Regions from separate parts of the Streptomyces sp. SJL17-4 genome, predicted to be linked through region 1. Evidence: riboswitches for the same ligand, from Rfam matches in the RefSeq annotation. Region 1 holds a riboswitch; the other holds the start of a gene.
What was found. Region 1 has a riboswitch for glycine ahead of gcvP (aminomethyl-transferring glycine dehydrogenase). Riboswitches for the same ligand answer to the same signal wherever they lie in the genome.
Positions count from the first base shown of each region.

Region 2: it holds a riboswitch for glycine, as region 1 does, so the genes downstream of both, gcvT (glycine cleavage system aminomethyltransferase GcvT) here and gcvP (aminomethyl-transferring glycine dehydrogenase) in region 1, are expected to answer to the same signal.

Region 1 is NZ_CP104578.1:7,214,688-7,222,018, forward strand. Features, by position in the region: gene N5875_RS32480 (DNA polymerase IV) at 1-586, shown strand, start outside; gene N5875_RS32485 (PRC-barrel domain-containing protein) at 1,343-1,708, opposite strand; glycine riboswitch at 1,821-1,920, shown strand; gene gcvP (aminomethyl-transferring glycine dehydrogenase) at 2,098-4,983, shown strand; gene N5875_RS32495 (DUF5999 family protein) at 5,075-5,281, opposite strand; gene N5875_RS32500 (hypothetical protein) at 5,614-6,204, opposite strand; gene N5875_RS32505 (glutamate--cysteine ligase) at 6,686-7,331, shown strand, end outside.
Region 2 is NZ_CP104578.1:2,713,131-2,720,461, reverse strand. Features, by position in the region: gene N5875_RS11730 (L-serine ammonia-lyase) at 1-1,080, opposite strand, end outside; gene glyA (serine hydroxymethyltransferase) at 1,270-2,538, opposite strand; gene gcvH (glycine cleavage system protein GcvH) at 2,571-2,954, opposite strand; gene gcvT (glycine cleavage system aminomethyltransferase GcvT) at 3,032-4,165, opposite strand; glycine riboswitch at 4,351-4,449, opposite strand; gene N5875_RS11710 (AAA family ATPase) at 4,600-5,262, shown strand; gene N5875_RS11705 (enhanced serine sensitivity protein SseB) at 5,569-6,309, shown strand; gene N5875_RS11700 (enhanced serine sensitivity protein SseB C-terminal domain-containing protein) at 6,392-7,183, shown strand.

The DNA of each region.
Region 1 (7,331 bases):
CTCCGGGCGGACCATCGTTCTGAAGGTGCGGCGCTTCGACTTCTCGACGCTCACGCGGTCCGAGACGCTCCGGGGGCCCACGGACGATCCGGCTGTGGTGCGGGAGGCGGCGGGGCGGCTGCTCGAGGCGGTGGACACGACCGGGGGTGTGCGGTTGCTGGGGGTCGGGGTGAGTGGGCTCGCGGACTACACGCAGGAGGATCTGTTCGCGCAGGCGGAGGTCGCTGCGGCGTTGGCGGAGGGGTCGGTGGGGGGTTCGGGGGCGCCGGGGGTGGCAGGGGCGGTAGGGGACGGGAGTGTGGCTGCGGCTGCTGCTGGGTCCGCCGTGGCTGGGGTGGCTGCTGTTCCTGCTGTTTCTGCTGTGGAGCCTGGGGCCGATGAGCCTGTGGAGCGGCATTGGGCGCCCGGGAATGACGTGCGGCATGCCGTGTACGGCGCCGGGTGGGTGCAGGGGAGCGGGGTCGGGCGCGTCACGGTGCGGTTCGAGGAGCCGGGGTCGGAGCCGGGGCGGGTGCGGACCTTCGCCGTGGACGATCCGGAACTGGAGCCGGGGGAGGCGTTGCCGTTGGTGGAGGGCGGGGCGTAGGGGCGGCTTGGCCGGTGGGTGGGTGCGGTCCGGTGGAGGGTGCGGGTCGGTGGGTGGCACGCCCGGCCTGGCGGCCGGGCGGTGGCTCCCACCCGCACCACCCGTGCTGCTGAGTGGGCAGAGGTGCGGGTCTTCCCGGGGGTGGCAGCGCGCCGTCGGCGGCTGCGGTTGTGGATTCGGTGGCTGTTGGGGCCGGGGCTGGTGGCCCCCGCCTGGCGGCGGGCCCGTGGCTCCGCAGCCGCGCGGCGGTGCCCCCGGCCGAGCACGCAGGCGCGCCCACGCTCGGACTTGGGGTGTTTGGCGGTGTACGTCCGGCCGGTCGGGCCGCCGCGGGGCTGACGGGGTTGGGCCGACGTCTGTCGGCCGGGCGGGCCTCTGCCGAGCTGTCCCCGTTGGACCGGCGCCTGCCCCTCCGGACCGCCGCCTTGCTGTCGCGGTTGGCCCCGGGCCTGTCTGGTTGTCGGGCCCGTGGGGGCTGTCGCGGTTAGCCTGGCCCGACGTCCGGCTGGCAGGGCCTGCGCCGGGCGTGCAGATTGGCCCGACGTCCGGCCGGTAGGGCCTGCGCCGGGCCGGGGGGTCGCCTCGGCGGTCCGGTCGGTGGGGCAGCGCCGTGTGTCGGGGTTGGCCCCGTGTCTGTCCGGTTGGCCAGGCCCTGGGGGACTGGCTCGGTGGACCGGTGTTCGTCGGCCGGGCGGGTCTCTGGCTTGCTGTCGGGGTTGGTCCCGGGGCTGTCGGCCGGCCCCCTCTGCGGGTGGGTTACTGGCCTGCCAGGTGGCCGAAGTCTGTGTCCGGGGTGTCCGTGGGGGGTGGGGGGAGGGCCAGGCTGTAGTGGCGGTAGAGCTGGAGCTCTTGTTCCGGGGAGAGGTGGCGGCCCACGCCGAAGTCGGGGGCGTCCTTGATGAGGGCCCGCTCGTACGGGATGTGGAGGCCGTTGTCGATCAGTTCGCTCGGCTCCAGGGGGACGAAGGCGTCGCGGCTGAACAGGCCCGTTCGGACCGCTGCCCATTCCGGGATGCCGGTCGCGTCGTCCAGGTACACCTCGTCCACGGTTCCGATCTTGTGTCCGTTCCGGTCGTACGCCTTGCGGCCGATCAGGCTGCGCGGATCGATATCGGTCTGCACGGTCCCTCCAACTGGTCGCAACTGCTCTACACCCTACGAAAGTGCACAAGTGGGATGTCGGCCACTTGAGCGATGGGAGCCGCAACCTCGCTGGTAGGCTGGCTGTGGCTGTCGACCCTGTGCGGGAGAGTCCCCCGGAGAAACCTTCCGGTGGGCGCCGAAGGAGCAAATCCTCCCCGGAATCTCTCAGGCCCCTGTACCGCGCGGACGAGGTCACTCTGGAAAGCAGAGCGGTGTCCGACGGCATGCGCTCTCACCGACGGTGAAAGCCGGCGTGCCGTGAGGCGTGCCGGTGAAACTCTCAGGTTGAGATGACAGAGGGGGAGGCCGTCCGGGTACCCGCGCCGTGGTGCCCCTCGCAGGTCGTGACGACCAGGAGGCCTCCGTACATGACCGCCAACCGCATTCCGCTCTCCGAACTCGAACAGGGCATCCCGTTCGAGCAGCGGCACATCGGGCCCGACGCCGAGGCGCGCGCCAAGATGCTCGCCCAGGTCGGTTACGGCTCCCTCGACGAGCTCACGGCCGCCGCGGTGCCGGACGTCATCAAGAACACCGAGGCGCTCGGCCTGCCGGCCGCCCGCACCGAGGCCGAGGTGCTCGCCGAGCTGCGCACGCTCGCCGACCGCAACCAGGTCCTCGCGCCCATGATCGGTCTCGGCTACTACGGGACCTTCACGCCGCCGGTGATCCTCCGGAACGTGATGGAGAACCCCGCCTGGTACACGGCGTACACGCCCTACCAGCCGGAGATCTCCCAGGGTCGGCTCGAGGCGCTCCTCAACTTCCAGACCGTGGTCGCCGACCTGACCGGGCTGCCCACGTCCGGCGCCTCGCTGCTCGACGAGGGCACCGCCGCCGCCGAGGCCATGGCGCTCTCCCGGCGCGTCGGCAAGGTCAAGAACGGTGTCTTCCTCATCGACGCCGACGCCCTGCCGCAGACGATCGCCGTCATCGAGACCCGCGCCGAGCCGACCGGAGTCGAGGTCGTCGTCGCCGACCTGAGCGAGGGCATCCCCGCCGAGGTCGCCGAGCGTGGTGTCTTCGGTGTGCTCCTCCAGTACCCCGGTGCCTCCGGTGCCGTGCGGGACATCAAGCCGCTGGTCGACGCCGCTCACGAGCTCGGTGCGATCGTCACCGTCGCCGCCGACCTGCTCGCGCTCACCCTGCTCACCTCGCCCGGTGAGCTCGGGGCCGACATCGCCGTCGGTACGACGCAGCGCTTCGGCGTTCCCATGGGCTTCGGCGGTCCCCACGCCGGCTACATGGCCGTCCAGGACAAGCACGCCCGCTCCCTGCCCGGCCGTCTCGTGGGTGTCTCCGTCGACGCCGACGGGAACCGCGCGTACCGCCTGGCCCTGCAGACCCGCGAGCAGCACATCCGCCGCGAGAAGGCCACCAGCAACATCTGTACCGCGCAGGTGCTGCTCGCCGTCATGGCCGGTATGTACGCCGTCTACCATGGCCCCGAGGGCCTCCAGGGCATCGCGCGCCGTACCCACCGGTACGCCGCGATCCTGGCCGCCGGCCTCACCGCCGGGGGCGTGGAGCTCACCCAGGGTGCCTTCTTCGACACCCTCACCGCCCGGGTGCCCGGCAAGGCCGACGCGGTCGTGGCCGCCGCCCGCGAGGCCGGTGTGAACCTCTACCGCGTCGACGCGGACCACGTGTCCATGTCGTGCGACGAGACCACCGGGCGCGCCCAGCTCGCCGCCGTGTGGGGTGCCTTCGGTGTGACCGCCGACGTCGAGGCTCTGGACGCCACCACCGAGGACACGCTGCCCGCCGGGCTGCTGCGCTCCGACGCGTACATGACCCACCCGGTCTTCCACGCGCACCGCTCCGAGACCTCGATGCTGCGCTACCTGCGCAAGCTCGCCGACCGCGACTACGCGCTCGACCGCGGCATGATCCCGCTCGGCTCCTGCACGATGAAGCTGAACGCGACGACCGAGATGGAGTCGGTGACCTGGCCCGAGTTCGGTCAGATGCACCCCTTCGCGCCTGTCGAGCAGGCGCAGGGCTACCTCACGCTGATCAAGGAACTGGAAGAGCGGCTCGCCGAGGTCACCGGGTACGACGCGGTGTCGATCCAGCCCAACGCCGGTTCGCAGGGCGAGCTTGCCGGTCTGCTCGCCGTCCGTGCCTACCACCGCGCCAACGGTGACGAGCAGCGCACCGTCTGCCTCATCCCGTCCTCCGCCCACGGCACCAACGCCGCCTCCGCGGTGATGGCCGGCATGAAGGTCGTCGTCGTCAAGACCGCCGACGACGGCGAGGTCGACGTCGCGGACCTGCGCGCCAAGATCGAGCAGTACCGCGACGAGCTGTCCGTGCTGATGATCACCTACCCGTCGACGCACGGCGTCTTCGAGGAGCACGTCGCCGACATCTGTGCCGAGGTCCACGAGGCCGGCGGCCAGGTGTACGTCGACGGCGCCAACCTCAACGCGCTGGTCGGTCTCGCCAAGCCGGGGCACTTCGGTGGCGACGTCTCGCACCTGAACCTGCACAAGACCTTCTGCATCCCGCACGGCGGCGGCGGCCCGGGTGTCGGCCCGGTCGGTGTCCGCGCGCACCTCGCCCCGTACCTGCCGAACCACCCGCTCCAGCCCACCGCGGGCCCGGAGACCGGCGTCGGCCCGATCTCGGCCGCCCCGTGGGGCTCCGCGGGCATCCTGCCGATCTCGTGGTCGTACGTGCGCCTCATGGGCGGCGAGGGCCTCAAGCGCGCCACCCAGGTCGCCGTCCTCGCGGCGAACTACATCGCCAAGCGCCTCGAGCCGCACTTCCCGGTGCTCTACACCGGCCCGGCCGGTCTGGTCGCCCACGAGTGCATCGTGGACCTGCGCCCGCTGTCCAAGGCGACGGGCGTCACGGTCGACGACATCGCGAAGCGCCTGATCGACTACGGCTTCCACGCGCCGACGATGTCGTTCCCGGTGGCCGGCACGCTGATGATCGAGCCGACCGAGTCCGAGGACCTGACCGAGCTCGACCGCTTCTGCGACACGATGATCGCGATCCGGGCCGAGATCGAGAAGGTCGCCTCGGGCCAGTGGCCCGCCGACGACAACCCGCTGCACAACGCCCCGCACACCGCGGCCGCGCTGGGCGGCGAGTGGAACCACGCGTACACCCGTGACGAGGCGGTCTTCCCGGCCGGTGTCTCGGCGGCCGACAAGTACTGGCCGCCGGTGCGCCGCATCGACGGTGCCTTCGGCGACCGGAACCTGGTCTGCTCCTGCCCGCCGCTGGACGAGTACGACAACTGAGCAGGACGTCGGCCGCGTACGAGGGCCGAGCGTGAATCGAGGGCCGGTTCGGAGGATGTCTCCGGGCCGGCCCTCGGCGTTGCGCGTGCCTTCAGGCGGCGGTCGTCACCTGGCCCGCCGACAACGGCCGGTGCGGGGCGATGATCTGCCCGTCCGGCAGCAGTTCACCGGTGTCCTCGAAGAGCAGGACGCCGTTGCACAGCAGGCTCCAGCCCTGTTCCGGGTGGTGTGCCGTCAGTCGGGCCGCCTCGCGGTCGGCGGAGTCGGCGGTGGGACAGGCAGGCTGGTGCTGGCACATGGGTGGGTTCTTTCGCTGCGTCGTAGTGGATGTCCTGCGGCTGTTCGCGCTCATCGCCGCCCCCGTCGGTCGGTTCGGTTCCGATCCCAGTCTTGCCCCCTGGACGGTCTTCCGCAGGGATTTCGCGGCAGCTCGTCCTTTCCTGGGAAGACGCATCACCCGCAGGGGCGGTTCAGGTCAAGTGCACCGTCTCTTTGGGTGGTTCGGAGTGGTCCCAGTGGGCTAGTCCGTCCGGGAACGGTGTTCGGGCGAGGCGTTCGGGCCAGGTTCTCGGACAGCAGTGCGCCCCGTGACCCGGGTGGGTCACGGGGCGGTGACGCTCGTGCGGTGGATCAGGCGGGCGCCGCCGAGCCCAGGAGGGGCGGCGGCGCGAGGCGCGTACTGAGCACGGGCAGGAGGTCGGCGACCTGGTACGGCCGGTGGGCCGCGATCCCCGGCGGGGCGGGGGCGAGCGGCACCATCAGATCCGCCGCGGCCGGGGTGGTGCCGGCGCCGTCCGCCTCCGGTTCGGCGTGCAGCCAGAGGGTCAGCATGTAGAGCTCCGGTACGGAGAGCAGCCGTGGTTGGTACAGGCCGGGCAGTGCCTCGGCCTGGAGCAGCGCCCGCTCCGTGGCGGTGACGTACGGCCCCTCGAAGAAGTGCGAGAAGGACCAGCCGTCCGGGGTCAGCATGGTGTCCGCGGCGGCGACGGCCCGGCCCCCGCTCCTGATCAGGAAGCGCCAGCCGGCGAGGCGGATGCAGGGGGCCTGCCCGGGTGTTCCGGCGACGCCGAGGACGTGTACGGGCAGCGGGAGTTCGGGGCTCAGTGGTCCCTGCGCGGCCCGCAGGGCGGGAGTTGGCGCCTCGCGGACGGCGGTCGGTGAGCCGAGGGCCGCGAGGACACTGCGGAGGGCCGGCGCAGGGGCCGGGGAGGGTCGGAGCATGATGGGTCGCCTCTCACTCAGGAGACACGGTGATGCGTGGGCAGGTACGACGGCGCTGTCGGCGGCGGGGCCAGAGGAGGGCCATGAGGCCATGACCGGGCGCCAACACTCTGCCTCGTCCGCGGAGTTTATACGACACGTGTTCACGGAGTGTTTCCGCTAGACGTCGCCAATATTCCTGACAAGGCGTCATCAAGCCGAAAAACAAGGGTCGTAGAAGCGGAATCGAGTGGTTGCCGGTACTCCTACCTGCGTATTCCTCGCAGAGCCGGACGGCTGAATTCATTCCCCTGGTCCCGGGACAATAGGACATTGGTATATGTCGATTGTTCCTTGCCATCGGGATGTGACGGTGGAGCGCAGCATCCAGCCTATCCTCCGACAGCCCTGCTTCGCAGGCGTTGTGGATCAGCGGGGTGGGCATCATCGTCCGTGACGCGCGGCCGTCCTGGCGGCCGCCCACTCGCGGAGGGACGCTTCGATGGGGGAGAAGGTCGTGGCCGACGGGTTCGGCCCGTCCGACCGGCAGCAGTACCGGAGAAAGCTCCAGCAGTGTCTGGCGGGACTCGCGAGGCTTCTGGCGGAGAAGAGGTTCGACCGTCCCCGAAATCTCATGGGCGTGGAGATCGAACTCAATCTCGCCGGTGCCGACGGACTGCCCCGCATGCTGAACGGGCCGGTTCTGGAAAAGATCGCCAGCCCCGATTTCCAGACGGAACTCGGAATGTTCAACCTCGAAGTGAACATCGCGCCCCACCAGCTCGACGGGCACGTATTCGACCGGCTCGCGGAGGAGATCGGCACCGGAATCGGATACGCCGACCGCAAGGCCGCGGAACTCGACGCGGGGGTCGTCATGATCGGCATACTGCCGACCCTCACACAGGACGACCTGGTCCCCGAGAACCTCTCGTCCGCGGATCGCTACACGCTCCTCAACGACCAGATCCTCGCCGCCAGGGGCGAGGACTTCACCCTCGACATCCACGGGGTGGAACGGCTCCTCTGCACGTCCGAGTCGATCGTCCCGGAGGCGGCCTGCACCTCGGTCCAGCTCCACCTCCAGGTCACTCCGGCCCGCTTCGCCGCCGTGTGGAACGCGGCGCAGGCGGTGTCGGGCATCCAGA
Region 2 (7,331 bases), 4.5 Mb from region 1:
GAGGACCTCGGCCAGGGCGCCCGCCGCCATCGAGCAGGCCGAGCCGACCTCGCCCTGGCAGCCGACCTCGGCGCCGGAGATCGAGGCGTTCTCCTTGAAGAGCATGCCGACCGCGCCGGCCGCCAGCATGAAGCGGACGATGCCGTCGTCGTCGGCGCCGGGCACGAAGTTCATGTAGTAGTGCAGGACGGCGGGGATGATGCCGGCCGCGCCGTTCGTCGGGGCGGTGACCACCCGGCCGCCCGCCGCGTTCTCCTCGTTCACGGCCATCGCGTAGAGGGTGATCCACTCCATGGCGTGCATCTTCGGGTCGCCCTCGGAGCGCAGCTTGCGCGCCAGGTTCGCGGCGCGGCGGCGCACCTTCAGGCCGCCGGGCAGGATGCCCTCGCGGGACATGCCCCGCGAGACGCAGGACTGCATGACCCGCCAGATCTCGAGGAGGCCCGCGCGGATCTCGTCCTCGGTGCGCCAGGCCTTCTCGTTCTCCAGCATCATCGCCGAGATCGACAGGCCGGTCTCGTTCGCGAGGCGGAGCAGCTCGTCGCCGGTGCGGAAGGGGTACTTCAGGACGGTGTCGTCGGGGACGATCGGGTTCTCGCCCTGGACGGCGTCCTCGTCGACGACGAAGCCGCCGCCGACCGAGTAGTACGTCTTCTCCAGGACCAGGCCGCCCTCCGCGTCGTACGCGAAGATCGTCATCCCGTTGGCGTGGTACGGCAGCGCCTTGCGCCGGTGCAGGATCAGGTCGGCGTCGAAGTCGAAGGGGATCTCGTGCGCGCCGAGCAGGTTGATCCGGCCGCTCGACTTGATCCGCTCGACCTCGTCGTCCGCCGTCTCCACGTTCACCGTGCGCGGGGAGCTGCCCTCCAGACCGAGCAGGACGGCCTTCGGGGTGCCGTGGCCGTGGCCGGTCGCGCCGAGGGAGCCGTACAGCTCCGCCCGGACGTGCGCCGTGTGGGCGAGGAGGCCCTCGTTCTTCAGGCGCCGGGCGAACATCCGGGCCGCGCGCATCGGTCCCACCGTGTGGGAGCTCGACGGTCCGATGCCGATCGAGAACAGGTCGAAGACCGAGATGGCCACGGAGGACTCCTTGTGGGGGCTAGACGCCGTTGTCTGCCGGGGTGGAGCAGAAAAGCGCGGAGAAGAAGGACGTACGGGACAGCGCGAGGACATGGGGTGGGGCACCGCGCTCACTGTCCAGTGTGCGCGGTGCCCCGAAGGTTCCGGACGAACAACCCTGGACGGGTCCCGGAATAAAAGGGTACGAAATTACTTCAGGCCGGGGTACAGCGGGTGCTTGTCGGCGAGCGCCGTCACCCGGGCCTTCAGCGAGGCGGCCTTGTCGGCGTCGAAGCCGGGCTTCAGGGTCTCCGCGATGATGTCGCCGACCTCGGTGAAGTCCTCGGCCTGGAAACCGCGGGTCGCGAGCGCCGGCGTACCGATGCGCAGACCCGAGGTGACCATCGGCGGGCGCGGGTCGTTCGGAACGGCGTTCCGGTTGACCGTGATGCCGACGTCGTGGAGACGGTCCTCGGCCTGCTGGCCGTCCAGCTCGCTGGCGCGCAGGTCGACGAGGAGCAGGTGGACGTCCGTGCCGCCGGACAGGACGGAGACACCGTGGGCGGTGACGTCGTCCTGGACCAGGCGCTCGGCGATGATGCGGGCGCCGTCCAGGGTGCGCTGCTGGCGCTCCTTGAACTCCTCCGAGGCCGCGACCTTGAAGGAGACGGCCTTGGCCGCGATCACGTGCTCCAGCGGGCCGCCCTGGAAGCCGGGGAAGACCGAGGAGTTCAGCTTCTTCGCGAACTCCTTCTTCGCCAGGATGATGCCGCCGCGCGGGCCGCCGAGCGTCTTGTGCGTGGTGGAGGTCACCACGTCCGCGTGCTCGACCGGGTTCGGGTGCAGACCGGCCGCGACCAGACCCGCGAAGTGGGCCATGTCGACCCACAGGTAGGCCTCGACCTCGTCGGCGATCCGGCGGAACTCGGCGAAGTCCAGCTGACGCGGGTAGGCGGACCAGCCCGCGATGATCACCTTGGGGCGGTGCTCCTTGGCGAGGCGCTCGACCTCGGCCATGTCGACCAGACCGGCCTCGTCCACGTGGTACGCGACCACGTTGAACTGCTTGCCCGAGAAGTTCAGGCGCATGCCGTGGGTCAGGTGACCACCGTGCGCCAGGTCCAGACCCAGGATCGTGTCGCCGGGCTGGGCGATCGCGAAGAGGGCGGCCTGGTTCGCGGAGGCGCCGGAGTGCGGCTGGACGTTGGCGTACTCGGCGCCGAACAGGTCCTTGATCCGGTCGATCGCGATCTGCTCGGCGACGTCGACGTGCTCGCAGCCGCCGTAGTAGCGGCGGCCCGGGTAGCCCTCGGCGTACTTGTTGGTGAGGACGGAGCCCTGCGCCTCCATGACGGCGACCGGAGCGAAGTTCTCCGAGGCGATCATCTCGAGGGTGGACTGCTGGCGGCGGAGCTCGGCGTCGACGGCGGCGGCGACGTCCGGGTCCAGCTCGTGGAGGGGAGTGTTCAGAAGCGACATGAATCGATCCCTAAGGGGTCTCGGGCCCGGTCTCAGTTCCCGGAGGCGGAGAACTCGGCGTACGCGTCGGCGGAGAGCAGATCGTCCGGCTCGTCCGTGACGCGCACCTTGAACAGCCAGCCACCCTCGAACGGAGCCGTGTTCACCAGCGACGGGTCGTCCACCACGTCCTGGTTCGCGGCGACGATCTCACCCGTGACGGGGGAGTACAGGTCGCTCACGGACTTCGTCGACTCCAGCTCGCCGCAGGTCTCGCCCGCGGTGACGGTGTCGCCGACGGCGGGGAGCTGGGCGAAGACGACGTCACCGAGCGCGTTGGCCGCGAACTCCGTGATGCCGACCGTCGCGACGCCGTCCTCGGCGGCCGACAGCCACTCGTGCTCCTTGGTGTAGCGCAGCTGCTGGGGGTTGCTCATGACCTGATTCTCCTGGATCGAGGGAGTGCTGATGAACGTGGGTCTTGCGGGGTGAGACGCGAAGTGAGACGGGTACGTCACTTCTGGCGCTTGTAGAACGGCAGCGCCACGACCTCGTACGGCTCGTGGGTGCCGCGGATGTCCACACCTACACCCTGGGTGCCGGGCTCGGCGTGCGCCGCGTCCACGTAGGCCATCGCGATCGGCTTTCCGAGCGTCGGGGACGGGGCGCCGGAGGTCACCTCGCCGATCACCTCGCCGTTCGCCACGACGGGCATGCCGGCGCGCGGCACCCGGCGGCCCTCGGCGACCAGACCGACGAGCTTGCGCGGCGGGGCGGTCTCGGCGCGCTCGGCGGCCTTCTCGAGCGCCTCACGGCCGACGAAGCGACCGTCGTTGGTCGTCTTCTCGAACTTCACGACCCGGCCGAGACCGGCGTCGAAGGGGGTGAGCGCGGTGGTCAGCTCGTGGCCGTACAGCGGCATGCCCGCCTCCAGGCGGAGCGTGTCGCGGCAGGACAGACCGCAGGGGATCAGACCGACCGGCGCGCCGGCCTCGGTCAGCGCCTTCCAGACACCCTCGGCGTGCTCGGGCTTCAGGAACAGCTCGAAGCCGTCCTCGCCGGTGTAGCCGGTACGGGCGATCAGCGCGGGCACGCCGGCGACCGTGCCGGGCAGACCGGCGTAGTACTTCAGACCGTCCAGGTCGGCGTCGGTGAGCGACTTCAGGATGCCGGGGGACTCCGGGCCCTGGACCGCGATCAGGGCGTACGCGTCACGGTCGTCGCGCACCTCGGCGTCGAACCCCCCGTGAGCCGCAGCGCGCGCCACCAGCGCGTCCAGGACGATCTGCGCGTTGGAGGCGTTGGCGACGACCATGTACTCCGTCTCGCCCAGGCGGTAGACGATCAGGTCGTCGAGGATGCCGCCGTCCTCCTGGCAGATCATCGTGTAGCGGGCGCGGCCGACGCCCACCGTGGAGATGTTGCCGACCAGGGCGTGGTCGAGGAGCTCGACGGCCTGCGGGCCGGTGACGGTGATCTCACCCATGTGGGAGAGGTCGAAGAGACCCGCCTTGGTGCGGACGGCGATGTGCTCGTCCCGCTCGCTGCCGTACCGGAGCGGCATGTCCCAGCCGGCGAAGTCGGTCATGGTCGCGCCCAGCGAACGATGCAGGGCATCGAGGGCGGTCAGACGGGGGGCAGTGCTCATGGGTGGCTCCCGGGTCCCAAGGGCGGTTCGGTGACGAAACACATGACGGGCGAGGACGTCCTCCCCATCTGTCATGGAACCTGAGAGGTTCACCGAGAGCATCTCGTCGCCGGGAGACCGGTACCGAGAGATCGGCTTGCACCTTGGGTGGGGACACGGCAGGGTGTCCCGCTTTTCAGATCTGCCTCATCCACGCGGTACGGGGCCTGAGAGATTCAAGGGAGGGTCTTGCTCCTTCGGCGTCCGGACATGTCTGGTGTCCGGAACTCTCCCGCGCGGATTCGAGCGGCCGGTATGCGATTGTGTGGCGACTGTGCGCGCCTGGCGCGCACATCATTGCACGCGAGTCGGCGCGGCACATCGCTTGTGTCCCATTACCGCTTCTTTACACTTTGTGGGCAAGGGTCTTCCCAGGCCCGGCAGGGGGAGAAGCGATGAGGTTCCAGCACACCGGCGCGTACGCGCCGAGTACCGGCATACCGTCCCAGCGAGCCCGCGCCCGGACCCGCGGCCGCGGGCGGCTCCTGCGCGACCTGCGCGAGCGCGGTGGCCGCGGCCCCCGCGCCCTCACCTTCGCCGCCGGCGACCTGGTGGTCGTCTCCGGGCTGCCCGGCAGCGGCAAGTCCACCCTCATGCGCCGCGCCGCCGAAGGCGCCGGCATCGACTCGCAGGACACCCGGGAGCGCTGGGAGGCCCGGATGCCCCGCCTCCTGCCGTACGCCGTCTACCGCCCGCTGGTCCGGATCGCGCACTACGCGGGCCTGCGCCGCGCCCTGCGCTCCGGCGCCGGAGTGATCGTCCACGACTGCGGTACCCAGTCCTGGGTGCGGGGCTGGCTCGCCCGGGAGGCCCGCCGCCGCGGCCGGGCCCTGCACCTGGTCCTCCTCGACGTCGAACCCGGCACCGCCCGCGAGGGCCAGCGCGCCCGGGGCCGGGGCGTCTCCTCGTACGCCTTCGCCCGGCACCGGCGGGCCGTCTCCCGGCTCGTCGCGGCGGCGGAGTCCGGCCGGCTGCCGCACGGCTGCGCCTCCGCGACCCTGCTCGACCGGGACGCGGCGGACATCCTGCGGAAGATCGGCTTCCGGGAGGCGGCCTGAGAAGGGTCGGGTGACGTACGGCCGGGCGGCCCGAGGCGGCCGCGGTGACGTACCGCCGGGCGGCCCCGGGCGGGAGCCGGTGACGCGCGCCGGGCGGCCCGGCGCGGGCCGCCGCCACGCGCGTCGGGCCGTCCGACGTGGGCCGCCACCACGCGCGTCGGGCCGTCCGACGTGGGCCGCTGTGACGTACGCCCCTGCCCCGGAGCGCCCGTACCGCTTCTTTTGGCCACGTCGGCGCCGGGGCGGCGTTAGGGTGCTGCCGGGGCGGCCGGTACGGCAGGCCGTGCGAGAAGGGGAAACGGGACCGTGGACGTGACGTGGCCGGGCAACGAGCTCGAAGAGGTCCTTGCCGCCTCACTCGGCAACCCCTCGGCGGGCGCCCGCCTGGTCGAGGTCCTCGGCCGCAGCCCGGTCTGGGTGCCCCTGCCCAACGGCGGCGGACCCGACAGCCCGAACCTGGACCTCGCCACCATGGAGATCGACGGCGCGGCGTACGTCCCCGTCTTCAGCTCCGAGGAGCAGTTCCTCGCCTGTGTCGGCAGCCACATGTCGTTCACCGTCGCCCCGGCCCGTGACTTCGCCCGCGGCCTGCCCCCACAGCTCGGCATCGCCGTGAACCCGGGCGGCGTCGTCGGCGTCCCGCTGCCCCCGCCGGCCGTCGCCGAGCTGTGCCGCGTCGGCCGCACCCCGCTCGACGGGCCCGCCACCGGCGGCCGCGTCCGCCTCTTCGAGCCCGACTGGCAGGACGACCCCGTCGACTTCCTCGCCGCCGCGTCCGCCGAGTTCGAGGCCACCGGCGTCGTCACCACCGCCCGCCGCGCGCTCGCCAGCGTCGAGGGCACCGAACCCGCCCTCTTCGTCGGCGTCCAGCTCGCGGCCTGGGACGGCGTCGACCGCAACGCGCCGCTGGACGCCCTCGGCCGCGCCCTCGGCCGGGTCGAATGCGCCTGGCCGGTCAACCTCATCCTGCTCGACATGGCACAGGACCCGGTCGGCGACTGGATGCTGGAGCGGGTGCGCCCCTTCTACCAGCGCGCCGCCGTGTGACGGACGGCCTGTTTAAGCTGAACTTCTCGACAGCAGGACGTCGGAAACAGAACACGGTGACGGAAGAGGGGCGGGACCCAGGGTGAGCGCGTCAGGCACCGCTGCGACCGGACAGGTCGAGCACATGCTGCGCCAGGTGGCACCCGGACGCTACGACGCGTACGAGCAGCTGCTGCACGCCCTCGCCGACGGCGAGCTCTGGATGCTGCTCTGGCACGGCTCGCCCGGCTCGCCCGACGCCCAGTACGGAAACATGGAGGTCGACGGCTTCGGCTACGCGCCCTGCGTCACCTCCGCCCAGGAACTCTCCGCCTCCGGCTGGCACCGCGCCCACGAGCTCGTCACCGGCCGGGAGATCGCCCGCGCCCTCTACCCCGACCGCTGGGGCGTCTGGCTCAATCCGCACGCCCCCGGCGGTGGCGTCGGCATCCCCTGGGCCGATCTGCGCCGGATCGCCACCGGCCTCGACCGGATGCCCGCCGGACCGCTCCGGGTCACCGAGCCCGCCCTGGAGATCCCGCAGTTCTACGCCCTGCTCACGCAGAACGCGCACCGCACCCCGGCCGTCCGGTCGCTGCGCCGCGGCTGGGTGCAGCCCGCGCTCGGCTCCCCGTACCTCGCCATCGGTCTCGACCTGTACGACACCTCGGCGGCGGCCGTCGACTCGGTACGGGCGATGATGCGCCAGTCCATCGGTGCCGTACCCGAGGGGCTGCCCGTCTCGACGGTCGCCCTCTCCGACGCGTACGACCCGGTGGCCCTCTGGCTGCGGGCGAACGGCCGCCCGTTCTACGACCGCGAGGCGCACGCCGGACGCGGCGCGGCGCCCGTGCCGGGCTACGGATACCCGCCGTCGGCGCCGTCCGGATACTGAGACGTACCCCTTTGCGCGCCCCGCCCCACCAGCCTCCGGAGTACGCTCCGGAGGCTTTCGTTCGCCCCAATTCAGGAGCTCGAACGCCCAGTTGAGGGGACATGTCCGATTGGGGGGAAGAGGCCCCGAGATGGTCCGCTCACGTGAT